Regions from separate parts of the Kaistia sp. UC242_56 genome, predicted to be linked through region 2. Evidence: predicted binding sites of a transcription regulator. Region 2 holds the regulator's gene; the other holds the start of a gene.
What was found. The regulator HrcA, encoded in region 2, represses chaperone genes, less so after heat shock. The targets are predictions, from matches to a motif close to GTTAGCACTCNCNNNNNGNGAGTGCTAAC.
Positions count from the first base shown of each region.

Region 1: groES (co-chaperone GroES) is a predicted target of HrcA. The motif match lies at 2,615-2,643, and genes of this name have one in related genera.

Region 1 covers NZ_JBIOAN010000002.1:1,562,659-1,567,263, forward strand. The annotation lists gene ACHMWQ_RS09980 (hypothetical protein) at 1-158, shown strand, start outside; gene ACHMWQ_RS09985 (CDP-alcohol phosphatidyltransferase family protein) at 272-886, shown strand; gene ACHMWQ_RS09990 (phosphatidate cytidylyltransferase) at 886-1,863, shown strand; gene ACHMWQ_RS09995 (lysophospholipid acyltransferase family protein) at 1,873-2,514, shown strand; gene groES (co-chaperone GroES) at 2,702-3,010, shown strand; gene groL (chaperonin GroEL) at 3,077-4,605, shown strand, end outside.
Region 2 covers NZ_JBIOAN010000002.1:115,006-119,610, forward strand. The annotation lists gene hemW (radical SAM family heme chaperone HemW) at 1-508, opposite strand, end outside; gene ACHMWQ_RS03310 (non-canonical purine NTP pyrophosphatase) at 514-1,164, opposite strand; gene rph (ribonuclease PH) at 1,161-1,877, opposite strand; gene hrcA (heat-inducible transcriptional repressor HrcA) at 2,012-3,097, shown strand; gene ACHMWQ_RS03325 (complex I NDUFA9 subunit family protein) at 3,175-4,146, shown strand; gene ACHMWQ_RS03330 (undecaprenyl-diphosphate phosphatase) at 4,223-4,605, opposite strand, start outside.

The DNA.
Region 1 (4,605 bases), 1.4 Mb from region 2:
AGAAGATCAGCCGCAACCGCAATCGCGAGTTCCAGATCACCGTCGGCGTCCAGCTGCCGGCCCTGAAGGCGGGCGACTACGTGCTGGTCCTGACCGTGACCGATGCCGCGACCGGCCGCTCCGCGCCCGTCGAACTGCCGTTCTCGATCACCGGCTGAGCCGCCGGTCCAGGCCTGTGACAGCTATCATAGCCCAGCCGGCCCGGCCGGGCGCAGGATGGCGGAACGCTGGACGGGTGTCCTCCGACTTCTCCTGCTTTGCGACGCGCTGAATGACCTCTGTCTATGATCTGAAGCCGCGCTTTCAGGCGCTGCTGCGCCCGCTGACGCGCGGGCTTGTCGCCCGGGGCGTGACGGCCAACCAGGTGACGATCGCCGCGATGCTCGCCAGCGTCGCCACGGCGATCGCCCTGTGGGGGCTTGCCGGCGACCGCGCCAGCCTGCTGCTCCTGCCGTTGCTCCTGTTCGTGCGGATGGCGCTCAACGCCATAGACGGCATGATCGCCCGCGAGCATGACCAGAAGAGCCAGCTCGGCGCCATCCTGAACGAGGTCGGCGACGTCGTGTCGGACTCGGCGCTCTATCTGGCGTTGGTGCCGGCGCTGGCGCCCTATGGCGCGCATGCCTTCCCGATCGTCCTCTTCGTCATCGCGGCGATCCTGACCGAATTCGTCGGCGTGCTGGTCCAGTCGCTCGGCGCCGGCCGCCGCTATGACGGGCCGATGGGCAAATCGGACCGCGCCGCGGTGGTGGGCCTGGCAGCCTTCCTGATCGCGATCGGAGTCCCGGCGGGCTGGTGGCTGGACGGCATCATGCTGCTCCTCGCCTTCCTCGCCATCTGGACCTGCTTCAACCGCGCCCGCCACGCGCTGCGGGCGGAGGCCTGATGTCGGATATCGCTTTCCTGTTCGTTCTGTTCGGCTTGCCGGCGCAGATCGTCATCACGCTGGTGCTGGTCGTTCTCGGCCTGCTCGCGGCGACCCTGCTGGTGTGGATGCGCGCCGCTCCGCCGGCGGAGGACGAAAAGGCCAATGAAAAGCGGCGGGAGTTGAAAGCCCGAATCGGCAGCTGGTGGGCGATGGTCACGCTGCTGGTCGTCGCGCTGGCGCTGGGCCGTACGGCGATGATCGTGCTGCTGGCCTTCGTGAGCTATCTCGCGCTGAAGGAATATCTGACGATCATCCCGACCCGGAAGGCCGACCGCGTCGTGCTGCTGGTCGCCTATCTCGCCGTCCCGGTCCAGTACTACTGGGTCGGGATCGGCTGGTACGGCATGTTCGTCATCTTCATCCCCGTCTACATGTTCCTGATCCTGCCGGCCGCCATGGTGCTGCGCGGCGAGACGCAGGGCTTCCTCAAGGCGGCGGGCACGCTGCATTGGGGACTGATGACCTCGGTCTTCGCCGTCAGCCACGCCGCCTATCTGCTCGCCGTTCCGCCGCCCGATGCGCCGCTCGGCATGGGGGCGGGGCTGCTGGTCTTCCTGCTGATCGCGACCGAGTTCAACGATGTCGCCCAGTTCGTCTCCGGCAAGCTGATCGGCCGGCGCAAGATCACGCCGCGGGTCTCGCCCAACAAGACGATCGGCGGCTTTCTCGGCGGACTGGTGGCGACGATCCTGCTCTCCGCCGCGCTGGCGCCGATCCTGACGCCGATCGGCGCCTGGCAGGCGGCCGTCATCGGCGGATTGCTGGCCACCGCCGGCTTCTTCGGCGACATCGTCATGTCGGCGGTGAAGCGCGACCTCGGTATCAAGGACACCGGCACCATGCTGCCGGGCCATGGCGGCATCCTCGATCGCATCGACAGCCTGGTCTTCACCGCGCCGATCTTCTTCCACGCCGTCCGCTACTTCTATTTTTGAGCATCCCCGATGACCGCCCGCGACATTCTGCGACTGCTGTTTTTCGCGCTTCTGGTGCGGCCGTTCCTTCTGGTGGCGATCGGCCTTTCCGTGCGCCATCGCGAGCGGCTCCCCAAGGATGGGCCGGTGATCATCGCCGCCAATCACAACAGCCATCTCGACACGCTGGCGCTGATGTCGCTCTTCCCGCTCCGGAAGCTGCGCCGGGTGCGGGCCGTGGCGGCGGCGGATTATTTTTTGAAGAACCGGCTGCTCAAATGGTTCGCCGTCGACCTGATCGGCATCCTGCCGATCGAGCGCAGCAGCGGCCGGGGCGGCGCGGATCCGCTGGCCGATGCGCTGGCCGCGCTCGACGCCGGCGATATCCTGATCTTCTTCCCCGAGGGGTCGCGCGGCGAGCCGGAAATGCGCCAGGCCTTCAAGCGCGGCGTCGCCCACATTGCCCGCCGTCGCCCTCACGTTCCGGTGCTGCCGGTGTTCCTGCGCGGCTTCGGCAAGGTGCTGCCGAAGGGCGTTCATCTTCCTGTCCCATTCTTCTGCGATGTGGTGATCGGCCATCCGATGACGGGCGCCGGCGAGGGCTTCGTCCAGCGCCTGGAGATGGCCGTCGATACGCTCGGCAGCGAGACGCCCAGCTCCGAATGGGCCTGAGTTCGGCATCGTCCGATCGGTCATCGCCCAAAAAAGTGAGACCGGCCTCGAGACCGTCTCCTTGACAATCTGCCCCCCGCCGCCTAGATCCGTGCTGCCTGCTAGCACTCCCCATCGGTGAGTGCTAGCAACCCACATTAGCGGGTGGTCCGGTCCGGATCGCCCTGCACGCGAGGAGAGAACAAACATGGCATTCCGTCCTCTGCACGACCGCGTCGTCGTCCGCCGCGTAGCGTCGGAAGAGAAGACTGCCGGCGGCATCATCATCCCCGACACCGTCAAGGAAAAGCCGCAGGAAGGCGAAGTCGTCGCTGTTGGCCCCGGCGCTCGTGACGAGGCTGGCAAGCTGGTCGCTCTCGACGTCAAGGCCGGCGACCGCATCCTGTTCGGCAAGTGGTCGGGCACGGAAGTCAAGATCGACGGTGAAGAGCTCCTGATCATGAAGGAGTCGGACATCCTCGGCGTTATCGAAGGCAAGGCCGGCAAGGGCAAGTAAGCCGCGCGGGGTCCGCCCCAGACGCGAATTACGTTTGTCTGCCACAACCTCCAAGGAGCTCATTCAATGGCTGCTAAAGAAGTAAAGTTCTCCGCCGACGCGCGCGAAAAGATGCTGCGCGGCGTCGATATCCTCGCCAACGCTGTCAAGGTCACGCTCGGCCCCAAGGGTCGTAACGTCGTCATCGAGAAGTCGTTCGGCGCTCCCCGCATCACCAAGGACGGCGTTTCCGTCGCCAAGGAGATCGAGCTCGAGGATCGTTTCGAGAATCTCGGTGCGCAGCTGGTTCGTGAAGTCGCTTCCAAGACCAACGACAAGGCCGGCGACGGCACCACCACCGCGACGGTTCTCGCTCAGGCGATCGTCAAGGAAGGCGCCAAGTTCGTCGCCGCCGGCATGAACCCGATGGATCTGAAGCGCGGCATCGATATGGCCGTGACCGAAGCCGTCAAGGATCTCGTCGCCCGCTCGAAGAAGATCAAGACGTCCGAGGAAGTCGCTCAGGTCGGCACCATCTCCGCCAATGGCGAGAAGGAAATCGGCCAGATGATCGCTTCGGCGATGCAGAAGGTCGGCAACGAGGGTGTCATCACCGTCGAGGAAGCCAAGACCGCCGAGACCGAGCTCGAAGTCGTCGAAGGCATGCAGTTCGACCGCGGCTACCTGTCGCCGTACTTCGTCACCAACGCTGAGAAGATGGTGGCTGAGCTCGACGACCCCTACATCCTTCTGCACGAGAAGAAGCTCGGCAACCTGCAGGCGATCCTTCCGGTCCTGGAAGCTGTCGTCCAGTCGGGCAAGCCGCTGCTGATCATCTCGGAAGACGTCGAAGGCGAGGCCCTGGCCACGCTCGTCGTCAACAAGCTCCGTGGCGGCCTCAAGGTCGCAGCCGTCAAGGCTCCGGGCTTCGGCGATCGCCGCAAGGCCATGCTCGAGGACATCGCTGTCCTGACGGCTGGCCAGGTGATCTCGGAAGATCTCGGCATCAAGCTCGAGAACGTCACGCTCGCTCAGCTCGGCCGCGCCAAGAAGGTCACGATCTCCAAGGAGAACACGACCATCGTTGACGGCAACGGCAAGAAGAAAGAGATCGAAGCCCGCGTCAACCAGATCAAGGCTCAGATCGAAGAGACGACCTCGGACTACGACAAGGAGAAGCTCCAGGAGCGTCTCGCCAAGCTCGCAGGCGGCGTCGCGGTCATCCGCGTCGGCGGCGCGACGGAAGTCGAAGTCAAGGAGCGCAAGGACCGCGTCGACGACGCGCTGAACGCAACCCGCGCCGCTGTCGAAGAAGGCATCGTCCCGGGCGGCGGCACGGCTCTGCTGCGCGCCAAGAAGGCTGTCGAGAAGCTGAAGTCCGAGAATCCGGACATCATGGCAGGCATCAAGATCGTGCTGCGCGCGCTTGAGGCTCCGATCCGTCAGATCGCCGAGAATTCCGGCGTCGAGGGTTCGATCGTCGTGTCGAAGGTTCTCGAAGGCAAGGGCGACTCGTTCGGCTTCGACGCCCAGAGCGAGACCTATGTCGATCTCGTCGCTGCCGGCATCATCGATCCGACCAAGGTCGTCCGTACCGCTCTGCAGGATGCGGCTTC
Region 2 (4,605 bases):
GACGCGCGTAGATCAGGTCGAAGGACAGGCGTGGAAACGTGGCGCGGGCGATGTCGATGGCGCGCATCGCCTCCTCGACATTGTGCACCCGACCGAGCGCCCTCAAGTCCGTGTCGTTCAGCGCTTGCACGCCGAGCGAGACGCGGTTGACGCCGGCGGCGCGATAGCCGCGGAAGCGTTCTGCCTCGACGCTGGAGGGGTTGGCCTCCATCGAGATCTCGGCATCCGGCGCGACGTTCCATGCCGCGCCGATGGCCTCGAGAATGGTGCCGACCGTCTTCGGGTCCATCAGCGACGGCGTGCCGCCGCCGAGGAAGATGGAATCGACCGTCTTGCCCGGCGACTTGGCCGCCATGGTCTTGATCTCGGTGACGAACGCCTTGGCGAACCGCTCCTGATCGACCCCCTGGTGGCGGACATGCGAGTTGAAGTCGCAATAGGGGCACTTGGCCGCGCAGAACGGCCAATGCACATAGACGCCAAATCCGGGTTCGATCGGGGGGGCCATGGATGTCAGGCCCCGAGCTCGGCTTCGGCGAACTTCGCGAAGGCGCGCGCCCGGTGCGACAGCGCATCGGTGCGGCCGGCCGACCAGCCGTGCTTCTCTTCCGCCGCCATCTCGCCGAAGGTGCGCTCATGGCCTTCCGGCAGGAAGGCGGGATCGTAGCCGAAGCCGAGTTCGCCGCGCGGCGGCCAGACCAGCGTGCCTTCGATCTCGCCGCGGTAATAGCGCGTTGTGCCATCGGGGAAGGCGAGGCAGAGCACGGCGACGAAGCGGCCGGTGCGGCTCTCCGGCGTGTTGGCGCCGGCCTGCTGCAGCTTCTCCTCGACATTGCGCATGGCGCGGGCGAAATCGCCGTCGGGGGCGGCCCAATCGGCCGAGTAGACGCCGGGCTCGCCGCCAATCGCATCGACGCAGACGCCGGAATCGTCCGAAAGCGCCGGGAAGCCCGACGCCTTGGCGGCGGCATGCGCCTTGATCGCGGCGTTTTCCTCGAACGTCGTGCCGGTCTCGTCCGGCACGGGCAGGCCGAGTTCGCCGGCCGAGACGACCTTGAGCCCGAACGGCGCCATCAGGCCGGCGAATTCGCGCAGCTTGCCGCCATTATGCGAGGCGAGCACGAGCGTGTCGCCGGAGGTTAGGCGGTGGGAAATGGCGTTCATCCGGAAATGGCCAGCTTCTGCAGTTCGACCAGGTCGACGATGCCGTTCTTGGCAAGCGTCAGCATCGCGGTCAGTTCGGCTTCGTTGAAGGGCTTGCCCTCGGCGGTGCCCTGGATCTCGACGATGCCGCCGGTGCCGGTCATGACGAAGTTCGCATCCGTCTCGGCTTCCGAATCCTCGGCGTAATCGAGGTCGAGCACCGGGGTGCCGCGATACATGCCGACCGAGACGGCGGCGACGTGGTCGCGGATCACCTTCGGGCCGACCATGTCGCGCGACTTCATCCAGGCGACGCAATCATAGAGCGCCACCCAGGCGCCGGTGACCGAGGCCGTGCGGGTGCCGCCATCGGCCTGCAGCACGTCGCAATCGATGGTGATCTGCTTTTCGCCGAGATGGACGAGATCGACCACGGCGCGCAGCGAGCGGCCGATCAGGCGCTGGATTTCCTGCGTCCGGCCGGACTGCTTGCCGGTCGCGGCCTCGCGGCGCATGCGATCGCCCGTCGAGCGCGGCAGCATGCCGTATTCGGCGGTGACCCAGCCCTTGCCGGAACCGCGCAGCCAGGATGGCGGCTTGTCCTCGAGGCTGGCGGTGCAAAGCACGTGCGTGTCGCCGAACTTGACCAGGCAAGAGCCCTCCGCGTGCTTGGCAACGCCGCGTTCAAGCGTTACCGCACGCAGGGCGTCCGCGGCGCGTTTCGAAGGTCGCATGGGATATTCCTGGCTGTTTCGTTGGTCCGCTTGTACAGGTCGGTGGCTCAAAACGTAAAGCCCTGCTTGAACCGGGCGTCGAAATCGACACTTAATCAAAGAGATCGAAGCTTTCGAAGAGAGGATCCCGCGTCTTGCCCGCCGACCGCACGGCCACCGAGACGGCATCGTCGGCGCTTTCCGCGCTCGATCAGCGCTCGCGCGAAATCTTCAAGCGCATCGTCGACAGCTATCTGGAGACGGGAGAGCCGCTCGGCTCGCGCAATCTTGCCCGCATCCTGCCGATGGCGCTGTCGCCAGCCTCCGTCCGCAACGTCATGGCCGATCTGGAAGGTCTGGGCCTGATCTATGCGCCGCATACCTCGGCCGGACGGCTGCCGACGGAAAGCGGGCTGCGCCTGTTCGTCGACGCGATGCTGGAGGTCGGCGACCTGACCTCGGACGAGCGTCGCGACATTGAAAGCCGGGTCGCCGGCGGCGGCGCCAGCCGCACGGTCGATGGCGTCCTGAGCGAGGCCGGGCGCATGCTGTCGGGCCTGTCGCGCGGCGCCGGCGTCGTGCTGGCCTCCAAGAGCGACCAGCGGCTGAAGCATATCGAATTCGTCCGCCTGGAGCCGACCAAGGCGCTGGTCGTGCTGGTCGGCGAGGATGGCTCGGTCGAGAACCGGCTGATCGACCTCGACCCCGGCACGACGCCCTCAAGCCTGGTCGAGGCGGCGAACTATCTCAACACGCATCTGCGCGGCCGCAGCCTGGCCGAGGCGCGCGCCGAACTGAACCAGCGGCAGCAGCAGGTCCGCGCCGAGCTCGACCAGCTGACCGCGCGCCTGATCGATGCGGGCCTCGCGAGCTGGGTCGAGGCGACCGGCGTTCGGCCGGATACGCTGATCGTCCGCGGCCAGGCCAATCTGCTCGAGGATGTGCGCGCCGCCGAGGATCTCGAGCGCATCCGCCTGCTGTTCGACGATATCGAGACGCAGCGCGAGCTGGTGCATCTCTTGGGCAGCGCCGAGGCCGGCGACGGCGTCCGCATCTTCATCGGTTCGGAAAACAAGCTGTTCTCACTGTCCGGCTCGTCGCTGGTGGTATCACCTTACCGCGATTCCGAGAGCCGCGTGGTCGGCGTGCTGGGGGTGATCGGGCCGACCCGGCTCAACTATGCGCGCATCGTGCCGATGGTCGATTACACGGCGAAGCTGGTTGGCCGGCTGATCGGCTGAGCGCGACCGTCTGGCGTCTGTACAGCGCCGCGGCGAGCCGATATGAGAACGCTTCAAAGATAGATGGAGACGAGAACATGGCGACGGGTACCGACAAACTGGTCACGGTTTTCGGCGGCTCTGGCTTCATCGGCCGTCATGTGGTGCGCGCGCTGGCGAAGCGCGGCTGGCGCATCCGTGTCGCGGTGCGTCGCCCGGATCTCGCCGGCCATCTGCAGCCGCTCGGCTCCGTCGGCCAGATCATGCCGGTGCAGGCCAATCTGCGCTATCGCTGGTCGGTCGACCGCGCCGTCGAGGGTGCCGATGCCGTCGTCAACCTGGTCGGCGTGCTGAACGAGAGCGGCCGCCAGAACTTCTCCGTCCTGCATAATTTCGGTGCCCGCGCCGTGGCCGAGGCGGCCCGTGCCGCCGGCATCCAGACGCTGGTGCACCAGTCGGCGCTCGGCGCCGATGCGAATTCGGAATCGCTCTATGCCCGCACCAAGGCGCTGGGCGAGGCGGCGGTGCTCGAGACCGTGCCGGAAGCCGTCATCCTGCGTCCTTCGATCGTGTTCGGGCCGGAAGACCAGTTCTTCAACCGCTTCGGCGACATGGCCCGCATCTCGCCCTTCCTGCCGCTGATCGGCGGCGGCGCCACCAGGCTGCAGCCGGTTTTCGTCGGCGATGTCGCGGAGGCGATCGCGCGCGCCGTCGAGGGCCAGCTCGCGGGCGGCACCGTCTATGAACTCGGCGGGCCGGAGGTGAAGACCTTCCGCCAGTGCCTGGAGCTGTTGCTGACCGAGATCGAGCGTTCGCCGCTGCTGGTCCCGGTGCCGTGGACGCTCGCGCATTACGGCGCGTCGGTCGCGCAGTGGCTGCCCAAGCCGCTCCTGACCGTCGACCAGGTTCGCCTGCTGAAGCAGGACAATGTCGTTTCGCCCGCCGCCGAGGCGGAAGGCCGCACGCTGGACGGCATCGGCATTCATCCGAGCAATCTGCTCACCGTGCTGCCGTCCTACCTGCAGCGCTTCAAGCCGCATGGCCAGTTCGACCACAAGCGCACGGCCTGATCGACCGCTCAATTTCTGACATGAAAAAGGCCCGCTTCCGGCGACGGAGGCGGGCCTTTTCTGTTGCGGTTGGCGATCAGCCGAAGGTCAGCACGGCGGCGAGGCCGATCGCGCCGATGATGATCCGCCAATAGGCGAAGGGCGCAAAACCGCGCTGGCTGACGAAATCGAGCAGCCGGCGCACCACGAACACGCCGGCGATGAAGGCGGCGATGAAGCCGACGATGATGTTCCAGGCGCCGGCCGTCGTGATCTGGTCGTGCGTCTTGTAGAGATCATAGGCGAAGGCGCCGGCCATGGTCGGCATGGCGAGGAAGAACGAGAATTCCGCCGCGGCGCGCTTGTCGCTGCCGAACAGCATGGCGGCGACGACTGACGAACCCGAGCGCGAGACGCCGGGGATCATCGCCAGGCACTGGGCGACGCCGATGCCGAAATACATGCCGAGCGAGAAATCCA